Regions from separate parts of the Actinoplanes sp. NPDC023801 genome, predicted to be linked through region 1. Evidence: riboswitches for the same ligand, from Rfam matches in the RefSeq annotation. Region 1 holds a riboswitch; each other region holds the start of a gene.

What was found. Region 1 has a riboswitch for cyclic di-AMP ahead of AB0G04_RS21550 (hypothetical protein). Riboswitches for the same ligand answer to the same signal wherever they lie in the genome.
Region 2: linked by a shared signal. The riboswitch ahead of AB0G04_RS35835 (C40 family peptidase) and the one ahead of AB0G04_RS21550 (hypothetical protein) in region 1 are both predicted to bind cyclic di-AMP.
Region 3: linked by a shared signal. The riboswitch ahead of AB0G04_RS38495 (transglycosylase family protein) and the one ahead of AB0G04_RS21550 (hypothetical protein) in region 1 are both predicted to bind cyclic di-AMP.
Region 4: linked by a shared signal. The riboswitch ahead of AB0G04_RS12615 (NlpC/P60 family protein) and the one ahead of AB0G04_RS21550 (hypothetical protein) in region 1 are both predicted to bind cyclic di-AMP.

What each region holds. Positions count from the first base shown of each region.
Region 1 covers NZ_JBFAAI010000011.1:218,776-226,050, forward strand. Annotated here, with positions in the region: gene AB0G04_RS21540 (glycoside hydrolase family 65 protein) at 1-2,084, shown strand, start outside; gene AB0G04_RS21545 (hypothetical protein) at 2,143-3,165, opposite strand; cyclic di-AMP (ydaO/yuaA leader) riboswitch at 3,170-3,303, opposite strand; cyclic di-AMP (ydaO/yuaA leader) riboswitch at 3,510-3,726, shown strand; gene AB0G04_RS21550 (hypothetical protein) at 3,725-4,759, shown strand; gene AB0G04_RS21555 (ABC transporter ATP-binding protein) at 4,821-5,591, opposite strand; gene AB0G04_RS21560 (ABC transporter permease) at 5,584-6,480, opposite strand; gene AB0G04_RS21565 (TetR/AcrR family transcriptional regulator) at 6,667-7,266, shown strand.
Region 2 covers NZ_JBFAAI010000030.1:8,019-15,293, forward strand. Annotated here, with positions in the region: gene AB0G04_RS35820 (carbon-nitrogen hydrolase family protein) at 1-599, shown strand, start outside; gene AB0G04_RS35825 (alpha/beta hydrolase) at 555-1,430, opposite strand; gene AB0G04_RS35830 (hypothetical protein) at 1,525-1,962, shown strand; cyclic di-AMP (ydaO/yuaA leader) riboswitch at 2,304-2,427, shown strand; gene AB0G04_RS35835 (C40 family peptidase) at 2,434-3,009, shown strand; gene AB0G04_RS35840 (bifunctional diguanylate cyclase/phosphodiesterase) at 3,103-5,046, opposite strand; gene AB0G04_RS35845 (carboxymuconolactone decarboxylase) at 5,128-5,625, opposite strand; gene AB0G04_RS35850 (SAM-dependent methyltransferase) at 5,733-6,548, shown strand; gene AB0G04_RS35855 (FAD-dependent monooxygenase) at 6,554-7,275, opposite strand, start outside.
Region 3 covers NZ_JBFAAI010000035.1:43,813-51,087, reverse strand. Annotated here, with positions in the region: gene AB0G04_RS38515 (beta-galactosidase) at 1-997, shown strand, start outside; gene AB0G04_RS38510 (hypothetical protein) at 1,037-1,324, opposite strand; gene AB0G04_RS38505 (GNAT family N-acetyltransferase) at 1,336-1,839, opposite strand; gene AB0G04_RS38500 (CPBP family intramembrane glutamic endopeptidase) at 1,954-2,931, shown strand; cyclic di-AMP (ydaO/yuaA leader) riboswitch at 3,042-3,216, shown strand; gene AB0G04_RS38495 (transglycosylase family protein) at 3,214-3,771, shown strand; gene AB0G04_RS38490 (MFS transporter) at 3,892-5,319, opposite strand; gene AB0G04_RS38485 (MarR family transcriptional regulator) at 5,389-5,877, opposite strand; gene AB0G04_RS38480 (hypothetical protein) at 6,479-7,048, shown strand.
Region 4 covers NZ_JBFAAI010000005.1:150,364-157,638, forward strand. Annotated here, with positions in the region: gene AB0G04_RS12605 (epoxide hydrolase family protein) at 117-1,181, opposite strand; gene AB0G04_RS12610 (MarR family winged helix-turn-helix transcriptional regulator) at 1,235-1,651, shown strand; gene AB0G04_RS12615 (NlpC/P60 family protein) at 1,808-2,797, opposite strand; cyclic di-AMP (ydaO/yuaA leader) riboswitch at 2,814-2,938, opposite strand; gene AB0G04_RS12620 (M56 family metallopeptidase) at 3,079-3,987, opposite strand; gene AB0G04_RS12625 (BlaI/MecI/CopY family transcriptional regulator) at 3,984-4,340, opposite strand; gene AB0G04_RS12630 (cytochrome ubiquinol oxidase subunit I) at 4,414-5,826, shown strand; gene cydB (cytochrome d ubiquinol oxidase subunit II) at 5,839-6,819, shown strand; gene cydC (thiol reductant ABC exporter subunit CydC) at 6,816-7,275, shown strand, end outside.

The DNA.
Region 1 (7,275 bases):
TGGTCAACGACGAGCCGTTCGACGTCCGGTACGGCGAGCTGCTCTCCCACGAACGCTGCCTCGACCTGCGGGCCGGCACCCTGGAACGGGTCGTCGAGTGGGTGTCCCCGTCAGGGCAGGGCGTCCGGGTACGGACCGTGCGGCTGGTCTCGTTCACCCAGCGGGCCATCGTGGCGTTCCTCTACGAGGTCGAGCCGCTGGACACCTCCGCCCGGCTGATCCTGCAGTCGGAGCTGGTCGCCAACGAGCAGCTGCCGCCGATGAGCAAGGACCCGCGGGTGGCCGCGGTGCTGGACCGCCCGTTGCAGGGCGAGGAGATGCTGGAGCAGCCCACCGGCGGCATCCTGGTCCACCGCACCAAGGCCAGTGACCTGCGGATGGCCGCGGCCATGGAGCACTCGGCGGAGACGCCGGGCCGGCACGCCATCACCACCGAGGGCCACCCCGACTGGTTGCGCACCACGGTGGCCTGCCGCCTGGAGCCCGGCCAGAAGCTGCGGGTCGTCAAGCTCGCGGCGTACGGCTGGTCCAGCATCCGCTCACTGCCCGCACTGCGTGACCAGGTCGGCGCGGCCCTCGCCAGCGCCCGCCTGGACGGCTGGGAGGGCCTGGTCCAGCAGCAGCGGGACTACCTGGACGCGTTCTGGGACCACTCCGACGTCAAGGTGGAGGGCGACCCGGAGGTGCAGCAGGCGGTCCGCTTCGGGCTGTTCCACACGCTGCAGGCCGGCGCCCGGGCCGAACAGCGCCCGATCGGCTCCAAGGGCCTCACCGGGCCGGGCTACGACGGTCACACGTTCTGGGACGCCGAGACGTTCGTGCTGCCGGCCCTGACCTACACCCAGCCCTCCGCGGCGGCCGACGTGCTGCGCTGGCGGCACTCGACGCTTGACCTGGCGCGGGAGCGGGCGCAGACACTCGGCCTGCAGGGCGCCGCGTTCCCGTGGCGGACCATCCGCGGCCAGGAGTGCTCCGGCTACTGGCCGGCCGGCACGGCAGGGTTCCACATCGCGGCCGACATCGCCGATGCGGTCCGTCGTTACGTGCAGGCCACCGGCGACTACGACTTCGAGCGGGAGGTCGGCCTGGAGCTGCTGGTGGAGACCGCACGGCTGTGGCGTTCGCTGGGGCACCACGACCGGCACGGGCGCTTCCACATCGACGGCGTGACCGGGCCGGACGAGTACACCGCCGTGGTGAACGACAACATCTACACCAACCTGATGGCCCAGCAGAACCTGATGACCGCGGTCGAGGCCTGCAAGCGGCACCCCGACCTGGCCCGCAGGCTGGGTGTGGACGACGAGGAGGCGGCGTCGTGGCGGGACGCGGCGGCTGCCGTGCACATCCCGTACGACAAGGAGCTCGGCGTCCACCAGCAGTGCGAGGGCTTCACCCGGCTCCAGGAGTGGGACTTCGAGAACACCCCGCCGGAGGGGTACCCGCTGCTGCTGAACTTCCCGTACTTCGACCTGTACCGCAAGCAGGTGATCAAGCAGGCCGACCTGGTCATGGCGATGTACATCCGGGGTGACGCGTTCACGCCCGAGGAGAAGGCACGCAACTTCGCCTACTACGACGCCCGGACCGTACGGGATTCGTCGCTCTCCGCCTGCATCCAGGCCGTTCTGGCGGCCGAGACCGGGCACCTCGAGCTGGCCCACGACTACCTGGGCGAGGCCGCCCTGATGGACCTGCACGACCTGCACCAGAACGCCCGGGACGGCGTCCACGTGGCGTCCCTGGCCGGTACCTGGATCTCGCTGGTCGCCGGCCTCGGTGGCATGCGTGACTTCAACGGTCAGCTGAGCTTCGCCCCGCGCCTGCCCAGCCGCATCAACAACCTGGAGTTCTCGCTGCTCTGGCGCGGCCTGCGGCTGCGCGTGAACGTGACCTCCGACGAGGTCACGTACTCGCTGCGCAACGGTGGCGGCCAGGCCCGCCTCACCCTGCTGCATCACGGCAAGGAGCTGGAGGTGACCCAGGTACGCCCGGTGACCATGCCGATCCCGGCCGGGGTGCCGGCCGGCCCGGCACCGGCTCAGCCGCACGGGCGGGCGCCGGTGCGTCGCGCGGTGCACTGAGCACGGACGAAAGAAGGCCCGCCCCCTTCCCGGGGGCGGGCCTTCTCGCTGTCTGCCGTTAAAGCATGGAGACGTGTACGTGGTCAGTGTGCGCACTGGCCCCGTGGTAGTCGCTCCAGCCGTTGGCCGGGAACCAGATCTTCCGATTCCAGATCACGTAGTAGATGCCGAGCCGGTCGCCGTTACGAACCAGGAACGCCATCAAGTCGTTGCCGTACTTGAATTCCTTGTCCGTGTCGTAGCTGGAGAAGCCGCTCTTCTGAAGGGACCAGTCGCAGGCCCGGCCCTTCGGGTGTTCGTAGGGGCCACCGGGCCGGTAGCAACCGACGAACATGTTGAAGCCGGCCTTCTTGGTCTCCTTGTACATGTGCAGGGTGCGCTTGGTCACACAGCCGCCGGTGGTGGGGTCCTTCTCGGTGCAGCCCTCGGAGGAGAAGCCGCCGCTGGAGTTGCGCGGCGCCGGAGCCGCGTCCGGCGAGTCGGCAACCACGAAGCCCTTGGTGACACCCTTGCCACCGACCAGCGCGAACGCGTCCGCGGCCTGGTCCTTCTGCTTCTTCATCAGCGCGGCGTCCTGCTGCTGCTGCTTGACCTCGGCATCGAGACGCTTCTTGCTCTCAGTGATGGTCCGGACGGCCTGGTTGAGTTCGTTCAACTTGGCGTCGTGCAGCCGGTTGATCTCCTCGAGCGAGACCGCCTTCTCCATGAAGTTGGTCGACGAGTTCGATTTCAGCAGGTAGCTGACGGTGCTGAGATTGCCCGTCATGTACTGCTGCTTGGCGATCTGATCGACCTCAGGGATCAGCGCGTTGCGCCGGGCCTCGGCCTGCTTGATCTGATTGGCCAGCTGCGTCTGCGTCTTCGTGGACTTCTCCACGGCCGCCTTGGCAGCGACATATCGCCGGTTTGTGGATTCGATCACATCGGAGAGAAGCGCGTCGTCATCCTGCTCCTGCTCTTGAGCAGTGGTCGAGGAACCGCCGGGCTCGGCCGAGGCCGGAGACGAGGGCGCCATGAGCATCACGGCAGCCGCCAGCGGTGCCAGGGCAAGAATCAGCCACCGGCGGGGACTTGCGGTCATCAACAGTTCCTTCCGTGTCACCGCCGACCGAGTTAGCTGACGGGTTCGGGACGGAAGCAATCCCTACCGCAAACTGCGGATACACCCCAGTGACCTGGTTCCCCGGCTCGCCTTTCGGCGATTGGGCGGCGGCCTGCCGGCAACTCGGGGGCGGTGCCGTCCTGGCAGGACCGGCGGTCAGCTTACCCGAGATATCGCCGTGGATCAGACCCGAGGAACGGCGAAAAGTGTTACCGATCAACGACTTTCCGTAATTCTGTCACCGTTCGTGTCGGGGTCATTGCCAGCTGTGCGAGAACTGTCGATCTGTCGATCGAGTAGGTATGGTCGGTGCGGTTCCCGTATGGGTGCCGCCGCCTAATCGCCGTAAATGGCGAGCCGGGGATCCAATGATGTGACTTATTCGCGACGGTGCGGACGCCGTCACCGACCCGCCGGGAGCGAAGCTCGGGGCAGGTCGTGAACAAGCCGCATTCCCGGGGTGAATCCGCGCACAGCGGTAGGGATTTCCTTCGTCCCGAACCCGTCAGCTAACCCGGCCGGCGGCCGACGGAAGGAAATGCCTGTGCAGCAGAACACTGCGCGGCGATTAGCGGCGTTGCTGGCGCTGCTCGTCGCCGCGTGCGGACTGGCCGTTGCCCCGACGCCGGCCACCGCGGCCCCCCGGTTGTTCGCCGCCCCCGGCGACTCAGGTGACGACGGTGAGGGCGGATCCGCCTCCCTGATCGACAAGCTCGAGAAGGCCTCCAAGGGCTTCGTCGAGGCCAAGGCCAAGCTGAAGACGTCCAAGGAGCAGCAGGCCAAGCTGACCGCCGAGCTCAAGCGGCTGGACGCCGCCCTGGGCCCGCAGCAGCAGGCGCTGGACGAGATGGCGGCCCAGGCGTACGCCACCGGCCGGGCCGGCCCGATGGCCGCTCTGATCAACTCCAGCAGCCCCGAGGGCTTCCTGGACAAGGCCGAGACACTGGCCGTCGTCGCGGCCGACCAGAACCGCGCGATCCAGGATCTGAAGACCACCCGGGAAACCCAGCAGAAGGCCAAGAGCGCGATCGACATCGCCATCAAGGACCAGCAGAAGCAGGTCACCGTGATGGCGAAGCAGAAGCAGCAGGCCGAGGCCGCGCTGAAGGCCGCGAACCAGGGTGACGACGCCGGTTCATCGTCCGACGGCGGCGGCAGCGCCGACGCGGCGCCGGGCCCGGGGGGCGGCGGTTGCAGCGAGACCGACCCGACCGGGACGGGCGGCTGCGTCACCCCGACCCTCCTGCACGCCTACAAGGAGGCCCGTGCCGACGGGTTCACCCGGTTCACCAAGTGCTGGCGCACCCAGAACAGCGGTGAGCACCCCAAGGGCCGGGCCTGCGACTTCTCGTCCGAGAAGGGCACGTTCGGCGGGGATGCCACCGGAGCCGACAAGACGTACGGCGATCGGCTGGCGAACTACTTCATCAACAACGCCGACGATCTCAACGTGCTCTACGTGATCTGGTACCGCCGGATCTGGCTGCCGAGCAGTGGCTGGAAGTCGTACAGCGGGGCGGGCGGCGACCCGTCCAGCGACCACACCAACCACGTGCATCTGTCGGTCAACTAGCAGCGCACACGAATGGCGCGCACCGCTGACCCAGCGGGGCGCGCCATTCGTATGAGGTCGCCTACCGGCGGGAGAAGGCCTCGTACTCCTTCATCACATCGGCGGTCGGGCCGTCGGCGCGGATCTCGCCGGCCTCCAGCCAGATGCACCGCTCACAGGTGTCCCGGATCGACTGCTCGCTGTGGCTGACCAGGAAGACCGTGCCGGCCTCGCGGCGAAGCTGGCGGACCCGCTCCTCGCTGCGCTTGCGGAACTTGGCGTCACCGGTGGCCAGCGCCTCGTCGATCAGCAGCACGTCGTGCTTCTTCGCGGCGGCGATGGAGAACCGCAGGCGGGCCGACATGCCGGACGAGTAGGTCCGCATCGGCAGGGTGGAGAAGTCGCCCTTGTCGTTGATGCCGGAGAACTCGATGATCTCGTCCTTGCGGGCCTTCACCTCGGCCGGCGTCATACCCATCGCGAGGCAGCCCAGCTCGACGTTGCGGTCACCGGGCAGCTCGTTCATCAGGGCCGCGTTGACGCCCAGCAGCGAGGGCTGCCCGGCCGCGTAGATCGCGCCACGGGACACCGGCAGGAGCCCGGCCACCGCCCGCAGCAGCGTCGACTTGCCCGAGCCGTTGGTGCCGATCAGGCCGATCGCCTCGCCCTTGTAGGCGACGAAGCTGACGCCCTTGACCGCGTGCACCTCGCGGATGTTCGCGTTCTTGCCGCGGGTGGCGAGACGCTTGAAGCTGGCGACCGGGCTGGTGCTGCCCGCCCCGGCCTGGTGGATCTTGTAGATGATGTGGGCGTCGTCGGCGACGACGGTGGGGACGCGCTCGTTGTCAGCCACGGCCGTAACCCTTCTCTCCGCGCCAGAAGTAGACGTAACCGCCGATGCCGACGACAGCCGCCCAGAGCGTCGCCTGGATCCACAGCACGGCTGGAGGGTTGGCCAGGGGTGCGCCCTCGAGCAGCGCGTGGCGCATCAGCTCGATGAAGATCAGCATCGGGTTCGCCTCGACCACCTGGAGCTGCCAGCCGGACAGCACGTTCCGGAACATGGTCACCGGGTAGAGCACGGCCGAGCCGTACAGCCAGAACCGCATGATGAACGGGACCAGCTGGCGGATGTCGCGGAACTTGGAGCCGTAGCGCGCCATGAACAGGCCCAGGCCGGTGTTGAAGACCGACTGCAGGAGCAGGGCCGGCAGGACGAGCAGCCACTCGAGGGTGAGCGGCTCCCCGGTCACCAGCACGATGCCCATCAGCACGACGAGGGCGACGATGAAGTTCCGGGTCTCGACCACTACGGCGGACAGCGGCAGGCTGGCCCGTGGGAAGTGCAACGCCCGGATCAGGCCCAGGTTGCCGACGATGGTGTTCTGCCCGGTCTGGACCACCGACTGGGTGAACTGGAAGACGAAGACCCCGACACACAGGTACGCGATGAAGTTGTCCATGCCGCGGTCGGCCTGGAGCACCAAGCCGAAGATCACGTAGTAGACCGCGGCGTTGATGATCGGCGTCAGCACCTGCCACACCGCGCCCAGCTTGGTGTTGCCGAGTGCCGAGGTCATCTTGGCGCTGGCATGGGCTGCGATGAAGTGCCGGTAGGCCCAGAGCTGCCGGGTGTACTCCGGGAGGCTGGGAAGCCGTCCGGAGGCGCTCAGGCCGTTACGCCGGGCCAGCTCCTTGAGGGAGAGCCCGGCGTCGGCCGAGGCGACCGCCGTCTCTGTCATGGGGTGGTGCTCCGATCTGGTCGGCCCTTCGGGCGCGGCGGGATCCGATGCCTGATGCGAGGACACAGAAGCAGCATGACAGGCTCCCGGCCGTGCCGATGGAACGGGTTCGTATCGACGTGGCTGTGACGGTAGCTGACCAAACGGCGGAACGCAACCGTTACGTCGTAGCGCTATAGTGACTGTGTGGCGACAATCAAGCGCGCACCTGCCGGAGCGGCGGTGCTCCGAGGCGACATCACCGTGGCGATCCGTAACGCGGTCATGAGCGAGCTGGCGGAGGTGGGTTACGGCAGGCTGTCCATCGAAGCGGTGGCCCGTCGTGCCGGCGTCGGCAAGACCGCGATCTACCGTCGATGGAGCAACAAGCTCGAGATGGTAATGGAGATAATCTCGGCTGTCGCCGAACGGAAGGTTCCACTTCCGGACACCGGAAGTTTCTCCGGCGACCTCGCACTGCTCCTTCTGATCGTCAGCACGGCGCTCAAGCACCGGATGGCCTCGCAGATCATCCCGGACCTGATGGCCGAGGCGGCCCGCAACCCGCAGATCGCGGAGACGTTGCAGCGGGCCCTGCGGACCCATCAGCAGGCGGTCGGGGAGAAGCTGATCGGTCAGGCCGTGGCCCGGGGCGAGCTTCCCGAGGGCACCGACCCGGACGTGGCCGTCGACCTGATCCTCGGCCCGCTCTACTGGCGCCTGGCCGTGGCCCGCCAGCCGATCGAGGACGACTACCTGGAGAAGTTCACCGTCGCGGTCACCGCGGCGCTGAAGGCCACCGCCTGACCCTCCGCA
Region 2 (7,275 bases), on a different contig from region 1:
GCTCGCTGCTGCCCGGCGACGACGGCTGGTACAACGCCGCCCTGTACCTCTCCCCCGGCAACCCACCCCGGGTCTACCGCAAGATCAACCTGGCGATGAACGAACGGGACCGTCTGCGACCGGGTGACCACCTGCCGACCTTCGACATCAACGGCGTGACTGCCGCCGTACAGCTGTGTCGTGAGATTCGTTTCCCCGAGCAGTGGCAGCACCTGGCCGCCTCCGGCGCGAGGTTCTTCGCCTATCTCACCAACGCCGCCAATCCACGGGAGCCGGCGGGCGTCTGGCGCAGCCACCTGATCAGCCGCGCCGCCGAGAACCAGCGTTTCGTCCTGGCCGCCAACATCCCGCACCCCGACCAGCACTGCCCCAGCCTGATCGTGTCACCGCGCGGTGAGGTGCTGGCCGAGTTGCCGATGGGCCGGCCCGGAACGCTGCGGCACACGATCGACCTGACCGAGACCAGCGACTGGTACCTCGAGCAGCGCCGCCAGGACGTCGTGGCCGTGCGATACCGCGACGGCGGCGGCGCGGCCATGCCCGTGACGGCCGGTTCAGAGCCGGATCAGGTCGGCTACCTCCTCGGGCAGACCGGGTGAGGTCAAGACGTGGCCCATTCCCGGCACGATCTGCAGCACCGCGCCCGGGATCGCGGCGGCCAGGGCCTGCCCGTGACGGAGCGGGAACACCGGGTCCTGGTCACCGTGGACGATCGTGGCCGGCGCGGTGATGGACGACAGTGGGGCGTGCAGGTCGGGGGTGTCCACATACGCGGCCCGGTCGTGGTTGGCCGCGGCCGCCGGGTCGGTGGCCCGTGACAGCGCCAGCTCCAGCATCGCCCGGGCGGCCTGCTCGTCGTACGGCCGGACGGGCCCGTTGAAGACCTTGAACAGGGCCACATCGGACTCCCCGCCCGGTGGTAGCCCGGCGGCCAGATGCGCCAGGAACGCCGGTGCCGGCGGCGGCAGATCATCGGGGTCGGGTGGCAGCCCGGCCTGCGCCCGTGTCGTTGCCGGCCTCGGATCACGACCCATCGGCGTGCTCGACATCACCGTCAAGGACCGCACCCGGTCCGGCGCGTGCACGCCCAGCCACTGTGCGATGACACCGCCCAGCGAGGCCCCGGCCACATGGGCGGCCGCAAGTCCGTAACCGTCCAGTACGGCCAGACAGTCGCGCGCCATGTCTCCGATCGTGTACGGATGGGCGTCGAAGTCGACGACGCTGGACCGCCCGGTGTCCCGATGGTCGAATCGGATCACCTGGACCCCGCGCTCGACCAGCCGGCCGACCAGCGCATCGGGGCAGCTGATCCCCTGAGCGGCCGACCCCATGATCATCAGAACGGCCGGAAGCCCGGGATCCCCGGCCCGCTCGGTCCAGATCCGCAGCGGCCCGGAGGGGACGAATCGCTCGTGTGCGTCGACCATGGCGGCACGGTAGCCGCTGCCCGACGTCCGGCGCCGGTATTTACCGCGCGGTGCGGCCCTGTCACGGATCACCCGCCTGTGTCGTCGTACAGCCATGACGATCAGAGCGAAACAATGGGCCATCGGGCTGCTGGCGATCTCGGCAGCGGTCGTCGGCGTCTGGGCGGCGGCGTTCCCGCTGTCCTTCTACACGGATTTCCCGGCGCCGGGCCGTCGTTGGGTGTCGTCCCTCGGGCCGTACAACGAGCACCTGGTCCGTGATGTGGGTGGCCTCTATCTGGCGCTGCTCGTGCTCAGCGTGTGGGCGTGGCGACGGCCCACCCCGTCGTCGCTGCGCGTGGCGGGCGGTGCGTGGCTGATCTTCGGAGCCGAGCATTTCCTCTGGCACGTGCTGCATCTGGACGGGCTGTCCGCCATCGACAAGGCCGGCAACGTGGTGGCACTCGGGGGCGTGCTCGTGCTCGCGGTCCTGCTGGTACTGCCCGGCAGAGCGGTTCCCGCCTCCGAGACTGTTGCGTCACAGGCCGTTTAACCCCCGGGGGGTATGCGAACAGGGAGTGACGGCTCGGGTCTTCAGTGTTCCCTTTCACAGATCATTCTCACCACGGAGTAACCGGTGATGAGCACAGCGTTCCCATAAACCTCGCAGTGGTCTTCCAAACCGGACATGCCCCGGTATGCCAATTACGCTGCGTCACCGGCGGGGCGGGCCGGCACCGTCACGGGCCGCGCTATCAAGGATGAGCGGCGGGCACCTGCTCGCCGGTCGTGCCGAACGGACCACGCCGAGCCCTGCCCCGGTCCGGCGGCACGAACCGCATGACCAGTCATGAGGCAATCGGGGGCAGGGACGGGGGAACCACACATCGGCCCTCGACCGGTACGCCGTCCGCGGCGGCCCGGCCGGAGGGCCTCGGGGTGAAGCCGCTACCGCGGCCGGGCAAACCTTCGCGCCCGAATCCGACAGCTAACCTCGCAGGCGTGCCGGAGGGAATACTTCACCGTGCGCGTAAGCACCTCGAGCCGGCCCGCCCGTACCCTGGGAGCCGGCACTGTCGCCCTGTCCGTTGGTCTCGGCCTTCTCACCGGCGGACTCGGCACACCACGAGCGGCCACCGCCGCCCCCCAGACGTCGAACGTCGCCGCCACCTGGGCATTGCCCCAGACCGGCGCCGCGATGAGCCGGGCCACCGTCACCGTCCGGATCGCCACCGCCAAAGCACAGGCGGCGGGCACCCGGGTCGTGACCGAGGCAGCCCGGCACAAGGGCAAGAAGTACAAGTTCGGCGCGGCCGGCCCCAAGCGGTTCGACTGCTCCGGCTTCACGCTCTACGTCTACAAGAAGGCAGCCGGCAAGAAGCTGCCGCACAAGGCCAATCTGCAGCAGCGATACGGCAAGGCCGTGGCCAAGTCGAACAAGCGCCCGGGTGACCTGATCATCATCCGCAAGGGCTCGCGCGGCACGCACGCCGGCATCTACGCCGGCGGCGGCAAGATGTGGTCGGCACCGCGGACCGGCAAGACGGTCAGCAAGCAGAAGATCTGGAGCAAGAGCTACGTCGTCCGGCGCCTGGTCTGACCCGGACAGCGGATGCCGCCCGTACCCGGCCACGTCGGCGGGTACGGGCGGCATCGTTGCGGAGGGGGCCCGGTGCTGTCCGGCGAGGGCGGATCACGCCGCCACGGTGGCGGGCCGCCCGATGAGGGCGCTCAGGGCGGCGGCCGTCATGGGACGGGCGAGGTGGTACCCCTGCGCGAGGTCGCAGCCGATCTCACGCAGGGCGTTCATCGTCTCCTCGTCCTCGATGCCCTCGGCCACGACCCGGAGACCGAGGGTGTGCCCCAGCTCGGCGGTGGAGGCCACCAGGGCGAGGCTGCCGGGGTCGGTCGCGATGTCCTTGACGAAGGACCGGTCGATCTTGAGCTCGTCGAGCGGCAGCAGCCGCAGGTACGTCATCGACGAGTATCCGGTCCCGTAGTCGTCGATGGAGGTCTTCACGCCGAGTGCGCGGATGCGTTCCAGGGTCTCGATCGCCGTGCCGGGGTCGTTCATGATGCTGTGCTCGGTGACCTCGATACACAGCTGGTCGCCGGGGACACCGGTCTCGTGCAGGAGCGCGGCGACCCGGTCCGGGAACGCGGTGTCCAGCAGGGTCCGGGTGGAGATATTGACGGCGACCGGGATCCGGTGGCCGGCGTCGAGCCACTCGCGTGCCTGCGTCAGGGCCTGGGTCAGCACCTGGTGGGTGAACCGGTGGATCAGGGTGGTGGCTTCCAGCACGGGGATGAACTCGCCGGGCGAGATGGCCCCCTTGGCCGGGTGGGACCAGCGGGCGAGCGCTTCCACTCCGGCCAGCTCACCCGTACCGATATCGATCTTGGGTTGGTAGTGGAGGGTGATCTCGTCGCCGGTGTCCAGGGCCCGGCGCAGGTCACCGAGCAGGGTCAGCCGGGCACTGCTGTCGTCGTCGGTGTGGCCGGCGGCGAACCGGCGGAATCCGAGGTGCTCCCGCTTGGCACGGTTCATGGCGGTGTCGGCGTGCCGTAACACCGTCGGCACGTCCTCCCCGGGCCCGGCCGTGGCAGCGCCGATGCTGACCTCGAGGTCGATGGTGAGATCGTCGATGATGAACGGGTCGCCGAAGGCACCGGTCAGCCGGGCCGCGACGTCCTCGCCGGCGCCCGGATCGGTGTCGTACAGCAGTACGGCGAACTCGTCGCCGCCGAGCCGGGCGACGAAGTCGTGCTCCCGGACCGAGGCCCGCAGACGCCGGCTGACGTGGGTGAGCAGCAGGTCGCCGGTGCGGTGGCCGAGCTGCTCGTTGACGTCACGGAAGCCGTCGAGGTTGGCCACCAGCACGGTGACCCGCCCCCGCCCGGCCCGGTCCCTGCGGCGGCGGTGGCTGGCGGCCTCGGCGAGTGTGCGGCAGGTCCGGGTGGTGAAGGCGTTACGGTTCGGCAGCAGGGTCAGCGGGTCCGTGGCGGCGGTGGCCTCCACCTGACGCCGGTGCGCCCGCGCGGCGTATCCGAACAACAGCAGCACCGCCAGACTGACGACGAACGCCAGACCGTTGCGCCACAGCAGCTGATGCGACTCGCGCTGCCCGGCCGCCTGCCGGGCGGCGTGCTCGGCCTGGTGCTGCCGCTGCTTGGCCAGCACCATCGACATGATGGTCGTGGCGGCGGGTTCGATCGAGTCCTCCAGGGTCGACTCGGCGGTCTCCACGTCGCCGAGATCCAGGGCCCTCAGGTAGGAGGCGATGTCCGGCCGCAGACTGCGGTGCGCCTGCACGAGCGCGGACGTGAGCCGCGGGTCGTCGGTGTCGACCTCGGCCATGTGTTCCATGGCCCGGTGCGCCTGCTCATGAACGTCGGGAACCTGAGCGCGCTCCTCACCGCCGGGTTCGCGCAGCGACGCCTGGATCAGCGCCATCTCCCAGCTGACCAGCTGGGCGGCGTTCTGGTAGGCATCGGTGTCGGCGCTGTCGTCGGCGAGCTGATCCACGATGCCGGCCTGGCGCCAGCTTCCGGACACCGCGAAACCCGACAGGCCGGCCAGCAGGACAGCGAGCAACCCGACCAGCCACCACGAGGCCATCCGCGCCGAGCCCACCATCACCTCCCGATAGAGTCACCTCGTCAGTAACATCGGCAGCCGATGGTGGGACATGACGTTCGATCCGGGCGCGAACCGGCTTCAGACGGGCGGCCGCAGGTAACCGTGCTCGGCGAGAGCGTGGGCGTGCCGTTCGTAATCACCGGGATCGGCCGGGGTGAGCGTATCCAGTCCGTCGACGTAGCGATTGAACATGCTGAACGCCGCGGCGATGAGCACGGTGTCGTGGACGGCGCGGTCGTCGGCTCCCGCCGTCCGGGCCCGGTCGATGTCGCCGGCGGTGACCGAGCGGCCGTCGACGCGGACCTTGTCGGCGATGGCCAGCAGAGCGCTCATCAGGGGGCCGGATTCGTCGCCCGAGCTGAGCTTCCGGGCCACGGCACCGTGGGTCTCGGCACAGAAGGTGCATTCGTTACGGCGCGACACGTACGCGGCGATGGTCTCGCGTTGCGCCGGGGTGAGCGGTGAGGGACCCCGCAACAGGGTCTCGGCGAGCATGTTGAGCGGTCCGGCGGTCTGCGGGTAGCCGGCCAGCAGACCGGCGATTCCGGGCAGCGGCGGAAGATCGATGTGCGGCACACTTCACGTCATCACGCCCGGCGGCAGAAATCCACCTCCGTTCGGTCAACAGGTGACCGGATCTCGTAGACTCTGCCGCCTCAGTCACGGACGACAGGGAGACATCGGTGAGTACCGACAGCCCGGACCTCGCGGCCCGCCTCGACATGACCAAGCCGCACCCCGCGCGACGGTACGACTACTGGCTCGGCGGCAAGGACAACTTCCAGGCCGACCGGGACGCGGCCGAGGCGATCGCCGCGGTCTTCCCGCACATCCGCACCGCCGCACGGGAGAACCGGGCCTTCATGCAGCGGGCCGTGCGCTTCCTCGCCGCCGAGGAGGGTGTGCGGCAGTTCCTGGACATCGGCACCGGGCTGCCGACCGCGGACAACGTGCACGAGGTGGCGCAGCGGATCGCCCCCGAGTCGCGGATCGTTTACGTCGACAACGATCCGCTGGTGCTCGTGCACGCGCGGGCCCTGCTGAACAGCTCCCCGGAGGGCGCCACCGCCTACATCGACGCCGACGCGAGGAAGCCGGAGACGATCCTCGACGACCCGGCACTGCGCAGCACCCTCGACTTCTCGGAACCGATCGCCCTGCTGATGGTCGCGGTGCTGCACTTCGTCGAGAACCACGAGGATCCGTACGAGATCGTGCGCCGGCTGGTCTCCGCACTCCCCACCGGTAGTTTCCTGGTGCTGTCGCACGCCACGTTCGACCCGCTGGACCCGGAGACGATCGCGGCCATGAACGCGGTCAACAGGGAGATCAAGCCGGTCTTCTCGCCCCGCACTCTCGCGGAGGTCTCCCGGTTCTTCGACGGCCTGGACGTGCTCGAGCCGGGCATCGTCTCGGTCTCCGACTGGCGGCCGCAGCCCGGGCCCCGCCCCACCCCGGCCGAGGCCACGGGTTACGGGGCGGTCGCCCGGACGTCGTAAGGCTCTCAGGCGCGGGCGCCGCGGGCCAGCACCCGCAGCAGGAAACCGGGGCTGCCCAGCGCGCTCGGATGGGCGAGCATCGTGGTGACCTGGCCGAGCCGCTGACTGACCGTGTGGTCACGCATCGAGGCCTTGAAAATCAGGCCGCTGGCCCACTGCAGAAGCCGGTACCCGCGCGGGTACGGGCCGTCGACGTGCGGCAGGGCCAGGTCGGCCATGGTGGAGATCTGCCAGGCGGCGTCGACCACGACCTTCACGTCGGCGAAGTACGAGTGGGCCGGCCGGTCCAGGCGGGGATCGCCGCGCAGGTACTTCGACAGGCACGACGCGTGCAACATCGCGGAGGTCATGCCCTGGCCGTACACCGGGTTGAAGGAAGCGACCGCATCACCGGCGGCGACCAGCCGGGCCGGGAATCGGCGCAGCCGATGGAAGTCGCGCCGGCGGCTGTCCGCCTGGTGATAGGTGACTACCTCACCGGCCGGCTCGGCACCCGTCGCGACGGCACCGAACTCGGCGGGGAAGTCCTGCACGCACCGCCGGCGGAACTCGTCGGCGGTGCGGCCGGGCCGGTCGTCGGCGTAACCGGACACCAGCACCGTCCAGCGGCCACCCTCGATCGGGGTGAACCCGCCGATCCGTGCGGTCCGGCCGGGCCCCGGATTGGCGACCGAGATGCACGTCCACACGTCGGCCTGCTCCGGCCGGTGGAACAGCGCGGTCGCGT
Region 3 (7,275 bases), on a different contig from region 1:
CAACCCGCCGAAACTTCCCGGCGAACTGGCCCGCGACTCGCTCACGCATGTCGCGCACGGTGCCGACGGCGTCTGCTTCTTCCAATGGCGGCAGTCCCGCGCGGGTGCCGAGAAGTACCACTCGGCGATGCTGCCGCACGCCGGAGAACAAACCGCGATCTTCCGGGCGGTCACCGAACTCGGGGCGCGGTTACGGTCCCTGTCCGGGGTGGCGGGCATCGGTCGTACGCCGGCGCCGGTCGCCGTGGTCGTCGACTACGAGTCCTGGTGGGCCGCCGAGCTGGACTCGCACCCGACCGACCGGCTGCGGTACCGCCGGGAGGCGCTCGACTGGTACACGGCCCTGCTCGATCGCGGCATCCGCGCCGACGTGGTGCCGGTCAGCGCCGACCTGACCGGATACCGGCTGGTGGTGGCCCCGATCCTGCACCTGGTGCCGGCTTCGCTGCGGCAGCGCCTCGAGGCGTACGCCGAACGCGGCGGCCACCTCGTGACGACCTACTTCTCCGGAATCGCCGACGAGAACGACCACGTGTGGCTCGGCGGCTATCCGGGGGCTCTGCGGGATCTGCTCGGCATCCGGGTGGAGGAGTTCGCACCGCTGCCGGACGGCACGGCGGTGCCCCTGACCAACGGCGCGTCCGGCACGTTGTGGTCGGAGCGGGTCGAGGTCACCGATCCGGCCGTGAAGGTGCTGGCCGCCTACGCCGACGGCGGCGCTGCCGTCACCCGCCGCTCGGTGGGTGACGGCTCCGCGGCGTACGTCTCGACCCGGTTGGGGCCGCAAGGCCTGGGGTTGATCCTGGAGGACCTGCTCACGCCGGCCGGTGTCGTCAGCGAACTGCCGGCCGGCCTGCGCGGAAGGGTGGAGCTCGCGATCCGCGGCCCGGTCCGCTTCCTGATCAACCGCACCGACGAGCCGGTCGGCCTCTCCGAGCTGCCCGGTGCCCCGCCCGCGCTGCCGGGCCGCGGTGTCGTGGTCGTGCCCGCTCCCTGACGTCGCCGCCGGATTCCCGCTCCTGCACCGTCGAGCCGGTCAGGCGCCGAGATCGCGCAGTCCCTGTTCCCATCGTTCGCGCCGCTCGTCGGCGGACTGCTCCCACCACGGCGTGCCGCGTTCCCCGAGTGCCACTTTGGCGGCCTGCACCCGGGCCCGGGCGGGCGCCGGGTCCCGCCCGGCGCGCAGTGCCGCACCGACGTCGCGGCGGGCCGCCATCAGCGCCTTGCGCAGGCGGGCGGCCGGTTCGTCGGGTATCTCCGGGTCGGTGGCGCGCCACCGACGCCCGTTGATCACCACGTAGCGCCCGTCGTCGGTGGTCTCCATACGGACGGACCCTACGGCCGGAATTCCCGGACGACGTCGTCGCCGTCCCGCGCGACCTCGGCGAAACCGGCCTTCGTGGCGACCGCGGCCGAGGCGGCGTTGGCCGGATGGTGCCGGATGACGACGCGCTCGATGCCGGGCAGGGTCAGCGCGACGCGGGTCAGCACCCGCACGGCGGCGGTCGTAAGGCCGCGGCCGGTCCACGGGGTGCGCAGCCAGTAGCCGATCTCCAGCGCGCCCGGGCCGGGACGGGTCATCAGGCCGATCGAGCCGATCAGGTCACCGACCGAGGTGAAGATCGCGTAGTTGAACTCGGTGCCCTCCGCCCAGCTCGTCACCGAACGCTCGGTGTAGGACCGCGCCTCGGCAAGTCCGTAGTCGCCGGCCGCGAACGGCAGGAACGGCCGCAGTTCGGGTGCCGACTCCTGGACAGCCGCGGCGAGTTCGCCGGACCACTCCGGTTCCCAGCGCTTGAGGACGAGCTCACCGGCATTGATCATCTCGGGTGGTTCCATGATCGGCATTCTGCCCGCGGGTCAGGTGGCGGGCACGTCTATATCCGAGGTTAGGGATGCGTATCCGGCTGCGGCCAGATCCGCGCACGGCTGCCGGACACGAAAATTCTCCTCATGATGATTCCTCCACCGCCGGGCACCCCTTACCACCGGCTGGCCCGCACCGCCGGGCACCGCTGGTGGCGCACCGTGCTGGGCACCCTGTTCATCGTCCTCGGCGGATTCCTGGTGATGGTGGTCGGCTACGGGGTCTACACCGTCGCGGCGGAGATCGCCGGGCGCCCCGACGGGCCGGACGGCATGCCCGGTTTCGGCCCGCTGCCCGACCTGACCCTCGGATTCCTGTTGATCGCCGTGTTCCTGCCGTTCGCGCTCCTCGCGGCCCGCTGGATCCAGGAGCGGCCGGCCGGGACCCTGTCGTCGGTGGCGGGCCGGATCCGCTGGCGCTGGCTGATGATCTGCCTGCCGGTCGCCGCGGTCGCCATCGTGGTCTTCATCGCGGGCGGCACCGCGTTGTCGGTGATCACCGGTGGTGAGGATGCCGGACTGGACGATCCGCTCGCCGGCTGGGGCCCGTTCCTGATCTCGATGGCCGTCCTGCTCGTGGTCGTTCCCTTCCAGGCGGCGGCCGAGGAGTACGTGTGCCGCGGCTGGCTGCTGCAGGGGATCGGCGCGTGGTTGCGCAGCCCGTGGCTCCCGATCGTGGTGCAGGCGACGGTGTTCGCGGCCCTGCACGGGTGGGGCACTCCGTGGGGCTTCGCCGACCTGGTCGTCTTCGGCGTGGTGACCGGCTGGCTGACCGTCCGTACCGGCGGCCTGGAGGCGGCGATCGCGCTGCATGTGATGAACAACCTGATCGGCAGCGTGCTGTCGGCCGCTTTCGGTGACCTCTCTCTGGACGAGACGGCGGCCGACATGCCGTGGCAGGCGGTCGTCGTGGACGCACCGGTCCTGATCGGCTTCGCCGCCGTGATCCTCTGGCTGGCCCGCCGCCGCGATCTGCTCACCGCCACCCCGATCATTGCCCCGCTGAATACCCATTATTCAGATCAGAACGGAATAACCCCCGTTTCCGGCATTTCAGGGCGCTAACAAGATCAAAGCGGGCAAATACTGAGAAGAACGTCACTATCCGGGGTCCTTCGCTTGGTTACCCGCCCATCGACGTGGTTACCGTCGGGCCGTCCCGCGACGCGGGCACTGTGGACGGACCGCCGAATCCTGCCGCCGCCCACAGACGCAATCGGACGGCAGGAGCGGGGGACCCAATCTCCACGGCGCGAGTGTGACGCGCCTCGGGGTCAAGCCGTGTGAACGGCCGGGCCATTTCCAGCCCGAACCCGACAGCTCACCTCGCAGGCGTGGAGGAAATCCATGTCTCGGATCGGTAGTGGACGAGTGCGCCTCGCCCTGGTTCTGGCCACGGCCTCGGTAACCGGAGCAGGCATCCTGCTCGCCCCCGCAAGCCCCGCCCAGGCGGCCCGCCAGGTCAACTGGGACGTCGTCGCCAAGTGCGAGTCGGGCGGCCGCTGGCACATCAACACCGGCAACGGGTACTACGGCGGCCTGCAGTTCAGCCGCAGCACGTGGAAGTCCAACGGCGGCGGCAGATACGCGCCCACCGCCGACAAGGCCACCAAGGCCGAGCAGATCGCCATCGCGAACAAGCTCTACGCCAAGCGTGGCCTGAAGCCGTGGCCGACCTGCGGGAAGAAGGCCGGGGTCTACAAGAGGACGAGCACCGCGGCCAAGAAGAAGGCCACCCCGTCCAAGGCCAGTGGCCGGACCTACGTGATCCGCTCCGGGGACACCCTCGCCGGCATCGCCAGGAAGTACAAGGTCAAGGGCGGCTGGCGTACGCTCTACGCGCTGAACTCCGACCGTCTCAAGAGCCCCGGCCTGATCTTCGCGGGCCAGCGCATCCGCCTCTGACTCCGGTCCTGATCGCCGGGTGATCGGTATGCTCGCCGACCGATCCGGCCAGACCCCAGCGCGGTATCCCGGACGGGAAGACGGCGCTGAGTTCTGGCCGGACGGTGGGCGGGCGCCGTCTCAGGCCGCTGTGGAGGGAGCGCCGGCGGATGCGGGTACCGCGGCGCCAGGCCCCCGCCGCAGGACGAGGACGCTGACCAGCAGGGCGGCGGCCAGCAGACCCGCCGACGTGGTGAAGGCGAGCCGGTAGCCCCCGGTCAGGGCCGCGGCCGAGGAGTGGCCCGCTGCCAGCAGGTTCTCGGTGCGGGAGGCGGCCAGTGTGGACAGCACCGCGACGCCGATCGCCATGCCGACCTGCTGTGTGGTGCTGAACAGCCCGGAAGCGAGGCCGGCGTCGCTCTCCCGGGCGCCGGACATGCCGAGCGTCGCGAGCGCCGGCAGCACCAGGCCGCCGCCGGAGATCAGCAGCATCACCGGGAGCAGGTCGGTGACGTACCCGGCCCGCACCGGGATGCGGCTGAGCAGCACCATCGCGGCGATGAGCAGCGTCAGGCCGGTGAGCAGAACGGTCCGGGCGCCGAACCGGGCACTCAGCCGGGCCGACACGAACAGCGAGACCGTGCCGATGCCGACCGCGGCCGGGAGCATCGCGAGGCCGGTCTCGAGGGCGCCGTAGCCGAGCACCTTCTGCATGTGCAGGGCCACCAGAACCTGGAACGCGAACATGGCCGACAGCGACAGCATCTGGGCGATGTTGGCGCCGGCCACGTTACGGGAGCGCAGGATGCGCAGCGGCATCAGCGGCTGCGCGGCGGTCGCCTGACGGGCCACGAATCCGGCGAGCAGGGCCAGCGACACCGCGCCGAGGCCGAGGGTGTGCGCCGCCGTCCAGCCGTACTGCTCGACCTTGACGATCGTGTAGATCCCGAGCATCAACCCGGACGTGACCAGTGCCGCGCCGATCACATCGGCGCCTCCGGACAGCCCGGCTCCGCGGTCGCGAGGCAGGGCGCGCAGCGCCAGGGCGATGGTGGCGACCCCGATCGGCACGTTGATGAAGAAGATCCACGGCCAGCTGAGCAGATCGGTGAGCACGCCGCCGAGGACCTGCCCGATCGACGCCCCGGCGGCGCCGGTGAAGCTGAAGATCGCGATTGCCTTGCCCCGCTCGCCCGGTTCGGTGAAGAGCGTGACCAGGATGCCGAGGACCACGGCGGACGCCATGGCGCTGCCGACCCCCTGCAGGAACCGGGCGGCGATCAGCATGCCCGGACCGGTGGCCAGCCCGGCGAGCAGCGAGGCGGCGGTGAAGACCACGATCCCGGCCAGAAACATCGCGCGGCGGCCGACCAGGTCACCCAGCCGTCCGGCGAGCAGCAGCAGTCCGCCGAACGGGATGAGGTACGCGTTCACCATCCAGCTCAGCCCGGCGGGGGAGAAGCCCACGTCCTGCTGGATGGCGGGCATCGCCACGGTGACGATGCTGCCGTCGAGAACGGTCATCAGCCCGGCGGCGGACAGTACGCCGAGTGCGGTCCAGCGTCGCATGGAGCCTCCCCATGAGTTCATGGGAAGGACCCTAGCAGATAGTTTTGTTGTAGACGATCCTCGACGGACCTACCTGGCGCGCTCCCGGGCCCGCCGCGCCGGCTGCGCGTTCTCCACGGGTGCGGCCAGATGACCGGTGGCCAGCCTGTTCAGCGCCCGGACCAGAATGTCGCGCTCCTCCTGCGGAACCGACCGCAGCGCATCACGGTGCACACCGTCGACGATCTCCTGACTGCGCCGCGCGATTGCCGCACCCGCCTCGGTCACCGCGATGATCCGCGCCCGCCGGTCCGTCGCCGACGGCCGCCGCTCGGCATAGCCCGCCTTCTCCAGCGCGTCGACCGTCACCACCATGGTCGTCTTGTCCATGTCGCCGAGCTCGGCCAGCTGGATCTGCGTCCGCTCCTCCTCCAGCGCATGCACCAGAACGCAGTGCATCCGCGCCGTCAGGCCCACCACGGCCAGCGCCGCCGTCATCCGCGAACGAAGCACGTGGCTGGTGTGATCAAGCAGGAACGACAGGTCCGTCTCGGTCCGGGTGGGCGCCATCGCGGTCATGATCCCAGCGTAGCCGCGGTAGTTCCGCGACAGATAATCCACTTCCTTCGGTACGGGCCACCACCGGCCCGACCGCATCAGCGCGTTACGTGCCATCGCTCGAACGCAGGCGATCCGTCCCGGCCGCCGACCGCCCGCCGGGCCGAATGCGTCCGTCCCGCCGACCACCCGCCGACCCGAATGCGTCCGACCAGCCGGCGGCCCGGGTGGGTCCGGCCAGCCGCCGACCCCGGTGCGTTCGTTCCGCCGGGCGTTCGCTGGCCCGGATGCGTTCGTCTCACCGGCCGCCCGTCGGCCGGAGTGCGTCGTGGGCCTGCCGGCGGTACCTGACGGCGGTTGTCCAGCCCGCGACGACTGCTCTCGGTACGGCCGGCGGGTCGGCGGTGACCGGGGATTCAGCCCGTGCGGCGCGCTGGTGGGCCGGAGTGGCGCCCGCGTCGCGTTGTGGTCCGGAACTGTCCCGATTCGGCGGTGCCGGGTGGCCCGTACCGAAGGAAGATTTGAACCAGGTGTGGATCATGCACGTTCTCCCTGTTGAGAGGGGGTCGGCATGGATGGCGGGGGAGTGGTGCCGGGCGGGCGCGGCCGGTGGGATCGATGGTTGTATCTGGTTTCAGGGGTGCTGCTCGCAGGGGTTGCCGTCGTGCTGGAGTCGGACCCCCTGGATGCCGGCCGGCAGGTCTCCGCGGTCGCGGTGGCGCAGGAGCCGGTGGAGCTGGTGATGAACGACCTGCATCCCTGGATAGGTGAGACGGCCGGCCCGGGCAGCCGTGGATATGTCGGGCATGCCGGTGTGCCGGAGGACGGTTCGGTGACGTTGCTGTGGCACGGGCCGGCGGACGAGGTGCAGCGTCGGATCCTGGACCGGGCACGTGCGGCCGGGATGGTGATGCGGGTGGAGCAGCGTCGTTACGGGCGTCCGCAGTTGGAGCGTGCCGGGCGGGCGATTCTCGGCAGCGCCGGGAACGGGGTGTTCGCCGGGTTCAGCATCTTCGAGGTCGCGCCGGTGAGCGCCCGTTTCGACGGCGTGGTGGTCACCGGGACTCTGGTGCGGGAGCCGGAAGAGGTGCCGGTCGAGGCGGAGGCAGCCCTGGAGTCGGCGGCAGCCGCCGAGTTCGGTGTGGCGGTCGACGTGGAGAGCGTCATGTTCCTGCCGGCGGACGGCGGCTGACCTAGCCGGCGACCGCCCAGCGGCCACTGAGAAGCAGCAAGCCAGCCTCCTAGGATGCTTAACGGGATGTGTGGTCGCCGGGCTGCCACGCCTGGACGTATGCCATCGCCGGCGGTCAAATCGCCGCACGGGCATGCCGGCGGGTGGCGCCGTGGCGAGCGCCGCCGATCAAGGCGAATGCGAACTCGGCAGAAGCTGGAAGAACTCGCGTTCGAAAAGTCTTGCTT
Region 4 (7,275 bases), on a different contig from region 1:
CGCACACCGTTGTCTCAGCGCAGCTGAGACAACAGTGGCGCACAGCCGGGCCTTTGCGGCTGGACTGTGCCGCTGTTTCGGGGGCTGCTGAGACAGCGGTGCGCGACAGCCGGGGGTCAGCGGTTTGTCAGGGTGCGGAAGAACTCGGTCACGTCGGCGGTGTAGAGGCCGGGCACCTCCAGGGCCGCGAAGTGGCCACCACGGGGGTACTCGGTCCAGCGGGTGATCGTCTCGCGCTGCTCGGCCAGCGGGCGGATCGACTGGACGATGTCACGGGGAAGAACCGCGACGGCCAGCGGGACCGGGCAGGCCGGGAGCGGTCCGCCGAGGCCGCTCTCCTTGATCAGACGTGCGGCCGAGCCGGCGGTACGGAACAGCCAGTGATGGGCGATGTTCGCGACGATGCGGTCGTCGGGGACCGGTGTGGCCGGGTCGGCCCAGGTGTCGAACTTCTCGGCCATGAAGGCGAGCAGTCCGGCCGGTGAGTCGTTGAGGGCGTACGCGGGGGTCTGCGGGGTCGCGGCGAACAGGATCTGGTGCGGGTGCCGGTTGGCGGCCAGCCGCATGGTCCGGGCGAGACGGTCCTGATCCTCGGGTCCGAGCCCGTCCGGGGAGCCGGGTGTCGGCAGGTAGTTGACGTGCACGCCGATGACCCGCTCGGGAGCGACCGTGGCGAGCAGCCGGGAGATGCCGGAGCCCCAGTCGCCGCCCTGGGCGCCGTAGCGCCGGTATCCGAGCCGGGACATCAGTTCGGCCCAGGCCTCGGCCACCCGCTGGATTGCCCAGCGGCCGCCGGTCGGGCCGGAGAGCCCGAAGCCGGGGATTGCCGGGGCCACCACGTGGAAGTACTCGGTGAGCGGTCCGAGCACGTCGAGGAACTCCACCGTGGAGCCGGGCCAGCCGTGGGTGAGCAGCAGGGGCAGGGCGTTCGGGTCGGCGGACCGGGCGTGGAAGAAGTGGACGCGGTCACCGCCGATCTCGGTGACCTGCTGCGGTACGGCGTTGAGCGCGGCCTCGTGGGCGCGCCAGTCGAACTCGAGCCAATGCCCGGCGAGTGCGCGCACCCGGGCCACGGTGATGCCGTACTCCTCGGGCGCTTCTTCGGGCCATCGGGTACGGGTGAGGCGCGCGGCCAGGTCGTCGAGGTCGGCTTGCGGGACGTGCACCCGAAAATCGTTCATACGGCTAACGTTAGTCCGACTAACGTTAGCCCGTCGAATGATATCGTCGTCACGTGGATCACCTGCCGAGCTGGCTGCTCTCCCAGACCGCCGTGCACGCGCACCGGCTCGTCGCCGGCGGTTTCGCGGCCGCCGGGGCGAAGGGCTGTCACTACCGGCTGCTGGCGTCGCTGATCACGGACGGCCCGGCCAGTCAGGCAGCGCTCGGGCGGCGCACCGGGATCCACCTGAGCGACCTCGTCGGAGCCCTGAACGAACTGGAGTCGGCCGGTTTCGTGGAGCGGGCACCGGATCCGGCGGACCGGCGGCGCAACGTGGTCGTGGTCACCGCCGCCGGGCAGGAGCGCGGGGCCGAGCTGAGCGGACGGGCGGATGCGATCCAGGACGAGCTGCTGGCGCCGCTCTCGGCGGGCGAACGGGAACAGCTCACCGGCTTGCTGCGCAGGCTGTTGGAGCACCACAGCCGGTGACGGATCGCTCAAGCTCGGCGGTCGCGTGTCCCGCCGGGGCGGACCGCCCGGCTCGCGGGCGCGGGCCGGTTACCTTCGTGGCCCGTACGAAATGTGGCCCGTACGAAATGAAGAAAGGCCGCCGTCCGAGGACGGCGACCTTTCCGCATGGGGTTTCTAGGCCGGGCGTCGATAGCCCGCGATAGGTCCCCGGTCGATGGTGGCCATCCGCACGTGGTCGCCCGTGCGCGGCGCGTGCACCACCTTGCCGCCGCCGATGTAGAGGGCGACATGGTGCACATCGGAGTAGTAGAAGACCAGGTCGCCCGGCTTCAGCTCGCTCCGGCTCACCGCCCTGGTGGAGCCCCACTGATCCTTCGTGTAGTGCTCGAGGTGCACGCCGACCGCACCCCAGGCCTCCTGCGTCAGGCCCGAGCAGTCGTAGGTGTTCGGGCCGTTCGAGCCGAAGACGTAGGGCTTGCCGATCAGGTCGCACGCCTTCTGGGCGGCGCGGCCGCCCTTGTCGTTCGTGTACGCGACCGGGCAGGGGCCGGTGCGCAGCTCCCCGTCGCTCGCGTCGACATCGCCGTAGGCGTCGAGACGGAGCTTCTGGAGCTTGGTGATCTCCTTCTCGATCGCCGTCCTCTTGGTCGCGAGGTCGGTGTCCCGGACCTCGATCTCGGACTCCAGCTTGTCGACGGTCGCCTTGTCGGCGGCGTACTTGTCGCGAAGCTTGGCGACCTCGGCGATCGAGGCCTTCCGGTTGGCGGACAGCTGATCGAGAAGCGTCAGCTTGTCCACGAAGCCGGTCGGCGAACCGGTCAGGATCATCGCGTTCATGGTGCCCGGCGGGCCCTGCATGTAGGCGTCGACCGCGAGACCCTTCACCTGGACCATCGCCTTGTCCACCTGGGCCTGCAGCGGGGCGAGGGTCTTCGCCAGGTCCTTCTGCTGCTTGCGCAGCTTGACCAGCTTGGCGTGGGTGCCGTTGTAGTCCTCGATGACGGGCTCGAGCTCGTTCCACTCCTTGTCGATCTTTTTCTCGATCTCCGCGGGGGAAGGCTCGGCATGGGCGACGGCCGGTCCCGTGACCAGGATGCCGGCCGCGGCCGCCGCGCACAGCACGATGCGCACGAGGCCGGCGCGACGCGCGCCAATCCGTTTCACGCTGGTGCGTCTTCCTTTCTTCCCGTTCAGCCGCCGACCGGGTTAGCTGACGGGTTCGGGCGGGAAGTCTGCCCGGCCGCGTCGCCGCGGCTTCACCCCAGGTGCTCGGTTCCCCGGCTCGCGATCAGGCGATGGCGCGATTAGGCGGTGGCTCGCCAGATCGGCCGGGTGACCGATGGGGGGCTGGTCGAACCGGGGACCACCGTACTCGGATCAAGGCGGCAAATGAAGGTCGCACACCCCGGCGAACTGTACGCACGGTTAAGTTCACGCTGGGTGGTCTAAAACGGCCAGCTGTCCATGGCCCGCGCCAGCCAGGGCACCACCACGATCACGGTGGGTAACACCAGCAGACCCGCCGCCCCGGCCGCGGCCGCCACCGTGAGGACCGCCGAACTCCGCTCCGGGCCGTCCAGCCGGGCCAGCCGGCGACGCCGGGATTCACCCTCGGGGTCGGCGGTCACCTCCTCCGCCAGGGGGACGGCGTCGGCCAGGCGGGCCAGCGCGGTACGCAGCGGCGCCGTCCCCGCCCGGCGCCGGGCGGCGTCGTCGGCGACCATCTCGAGCAGCAGGTGCACGGCGTCCAGCGGCGCCTTCGACCGCAGCGGTCCCGGCACCGCCCGGTAGAACGCGGTGAACGACTCCATCACCAGCTCGTGGTGGTGCCGCAGGTGGGCGCGTTCGTGGGCGAGGACCGCGTCCACCTGCTCCCGGTCGAGCACGCGCAGGACCCCGTCGCTGAGCACCACCCGCGGGTGCCGGCCGGGCACGCAGTAGGCAAGCGGCAGCGGGCCGTCGAGCACCCGTACCTCCTCGCCGCCCAGGTCGTCGTGGCGTTCCACCCGGTCGAGCAGGTCGACGAGCATCCGGTGCCGGGCGCGCCGGGCCCGCGCGCGGTGGCTGACCCGGCCCAGCGAGATCAGCAGCCGGATCACGATGACGGCGGCCACCGCGAGGGAGAACAGCAGGGCCGCGACCACCTCGGGATGACGGGCTCCGGCCTCGCGGGACATCTCCTCGGGCGCGGCCAGCACCACGCCGAGCGCGCAGAGCACGGCGGTGAGCGTGAGCGACTGCCAGAGCAGGATCGCGGCGACCGGCGCCCGGTCGGTCCACCGGGCGTTCGCCAGCAGTCTCGGCGCGGCCAGGGAGAGCGTCAGCCCGAGGGCACCGAGCAGGAGGGCGGTCACCGCTCGATGTTACGGGCGGCCTTCTCCATCGCGGCCCGCAGCGCCTCCGGGGGCAACTGCCCCATGAAGTACGCGAGAGCGGCGTCCCGGTCGGGGGTGGCGCTGAGCGCGTCGAGCATCACCCCGGCGGTCATCTCCTCGCGGGTCTGCGCCGGGGCGTACCGGTAGGCGCGGTCGGCGCGCTGCTGGGTGACCAGGCCCTTCTTGGCGAGCCGGTCGAGCACGGTCATCACGGTCGTGTACGCCAGGTCACGGTCCCGGCTGAGCAGCTCGTGCACCTGCCGGACGGTGAGCGGTTCGCCCGCGTCCCACAACTTCGTCATGACCTCGCGTTCGAGATCGTTCCTCGCCATGTGACCCACTCTACTTCACCGTGTCGTACTACGCGTCGTAGTATCTACTACGAAACGTCGTAGAGGGGCTGCCATGGACGTGCTCGACCTCACCCGGCTGCAGTTCGCGGTCGTGACGATCTACCACTACCTGTTCGTGCCGGTCTCCATCTCGCTGTCCGCCACCGCGGCCGGGTTCCACCTCGCCTGGCTGCGCACCGGCCGGGACAAGTACCTGCACCTGGCCAAGTTCACCGGCAAGCTGCTGATCGTCACGTTCGCCGTCGGTGTCGTCACCGGACTCGTCCAGGAGTTCCAGTTCGGACTCGGCTGGAGCTCGTTCGCCCGGTTCTACGGCGACGTCTTCGGACCCACCCTGGCCATCGAGGGCATGCTCGCGTTCTTCCTCGAGGCGACGTTCCTGGCCCTCTGGTACTTCGGATGGGACCGGCTGCCCCGCCGCCTGCACGCCGCCACCATCGTGATCGTCGCCGTCGGGACGCTGCTCTCGGCGTACATCATCCTGGCCGCCAACTCGTTCATGCAGAACCCGGTCGCCTACGCACTCGACCCGGACACCGGGCGCGCGCACCTGACCAGCTTCACCGAACTGCTCACCAACGAGGTCGTGCTCGCCGCGTTCCCGCACACGATCGGCGGGGCCGCGATGGCCGGCGGCGGGCTGCTGCTGGCGATCGGGATCTGGCGGGCCTCGGCCGACACCGCCTTCGGCACGCTCTCCCGGGTCGGGGCGTGGACCATGCTGATCGGCGGCGCGGTCACCGCGATCAGTGGCGACCACCTCGGCAAGGTGATGACGGCCGTGCAGCCGATGAAGATGGCGGCGGCCGAGGCCCTGTACGAGACGACCACCGGGGCACCGTTCTCGGTCTTCGCGATCGGCGAACTCGGTCACGACCGGCCGTTCTTCAGCATCGAGATCCCCGGCCTGCTGTCGTTCCTCGGTACCGGCTCGTTCGGCGGGACCGTCCAGGGCATCGACGACCTCCAGGCCGCTTACGTCGCACAGTACGGGCCGGGCAGCTACGTACCGATGATCCCGGTGGCGTTCTGGACCTTCCGTCTCATGATCGGCGCCGGCGTGCTCGGGATGGCGCTCGCCGCGTACCACCTGTGGTCGAACTGGGACACCACCCGGCGCGTCCCGCTGCTGCCCGGCTTCCTGCAGCCCGGCGGGGGCACACCCGGCTGGCTGAAGCGCTTCGTCCTGCTCGCACCCATGATCCCGGCCGCCGCCAACACGTTCGGCTGGATCTTCACCGAGACCGCACGGCAGCCGTGGCTCGCCTTCGGCATCTCCAAGGTCGCCGACGGCATCTCCCCCGGCCTCACCCGCGCCGAGGTGATCGTGTCGCTGGCCGGGTTCACGATCGTCTACGGCCTGCTCGCCGTCGTCTGGTACCGCCTCGTCGTGCACCTGTCCCGCAAGCCGCTGACACCGCTTCCCGCCGAACGGGAAGAGTCCGAGCCGGTTCCCGCCTACTAGGAGCGACCCCTCATGATCACGTTCTGGTTCGCGGTGCTCGTACTCGCCTGGGTGCTCTATTTCGTCCTCGAGGGCTTCGACTTCGGCGTCGGCATCCTGTCCCCGCTGCTCGGCCGGGACGAGCACGAACGAGGAGCCATCGTCCGTACGGTCGGGCCGTTCTGGGACGGCAACGAGGTGTGGCTGGTCGCCGCCGTCGGGGTCACGTTCGCCGCGTTCCCCGACTGGTACGCCGCCCTGATGTCCGCCCTCTACCTGCCCCTGGTCGCCGTCCTGCTGCTCCTGGCGATCCGCGGCACCGCCCTGGAGTTCCGCGGCAAGCACGACTCACCGGCGTGGCGCCGCCGCGCCGACCTGCTCCTGGCCGGCAGCTCCGCCGCCATCGTCGTCCTCTGGGGTGCCGTCCTCGGCATCCTCGTCGACGGCCTGGCCCTCGGCCCGGACGGTGAGGTCACCGGCACCGGCATCGCTCGCAGCCTCGGCCCGCTGGTCACCCCGGCCGCCGGAATCGGCGCGCTCGCCGCGCTTCTCGCGGCGGTCCTGCTCGGCGCCACCTTCCTCGCCCTGCGCACCACCGGCCCGGTCCGCCGCCGGGCCCGCGACGTGGCCCGGCACACCGGCACGGCCGGCGCGGTCACACTTCTCGTCACCGGCATCGGTACGGGAAGCCGCCTCACCCTGGCCGCCGCGGCGATCGTCTTCATCTCCGGGCTGCAGGCGCGGCGCTCCCGCGAGGGCACCGCCTTCGCGGCCGTCGCCGTCGCGGTCGCCGCCGCCGTGGCCGCCGTCTTCACCACCCACGGCGACGTGGTCCTGCGCAGCACGCTCGACCCGGCCTGGTCCCTGACCCGCGACGCGGCCGCCGCCGGCCCGGAGGCACTGCGCCTGATCACCGTGGCCGGCGTCCTGACCCTCCCCGGCGTCCTCGCCTACCAGGCCTGGTCCTACTGGGTCTTCCGCCGCCGCGTCGCCAGCGAACGGGTCCCGTCGTGACCGCCGCACCGATCGACCCGCGACTGCTGCGGCACGCCCGCTCCAGCCGGACCGGAGTCGCCATGCTCGCCGTGATCGGAACCGGCCAGGCCGCCGTGACGATCACCATCGCGGTGGCGCTCTGCGCGATCGTCACCGCCCTCCCCCGGCCCGGCCGCGGACCGATCCTCCTGCTGGCCGCCGCGTTCGTGACGCGCGGCGCGCTGGCCTGGGCCGAGCAGGTCGCGGCCCAGCGCACCGCGGCCCGCGTCACCGACGAACTGCGGCGGTCGCTGCTGGACCGGGTGATCGAGCGGGGCCCGGCCTGGGTGGCCGCCTACGGCCCCGGCCGGCTGACGACCGTGCTCGGCACCGGGCTGGAGGCACTGCGCCCGTGGTTCTCCGGATACCTGCCGGCGCTGGTCCTCGGCGTCGTCCTCCCGCCGCTGGTCATCACGATCATGGCGGTGGTGGACC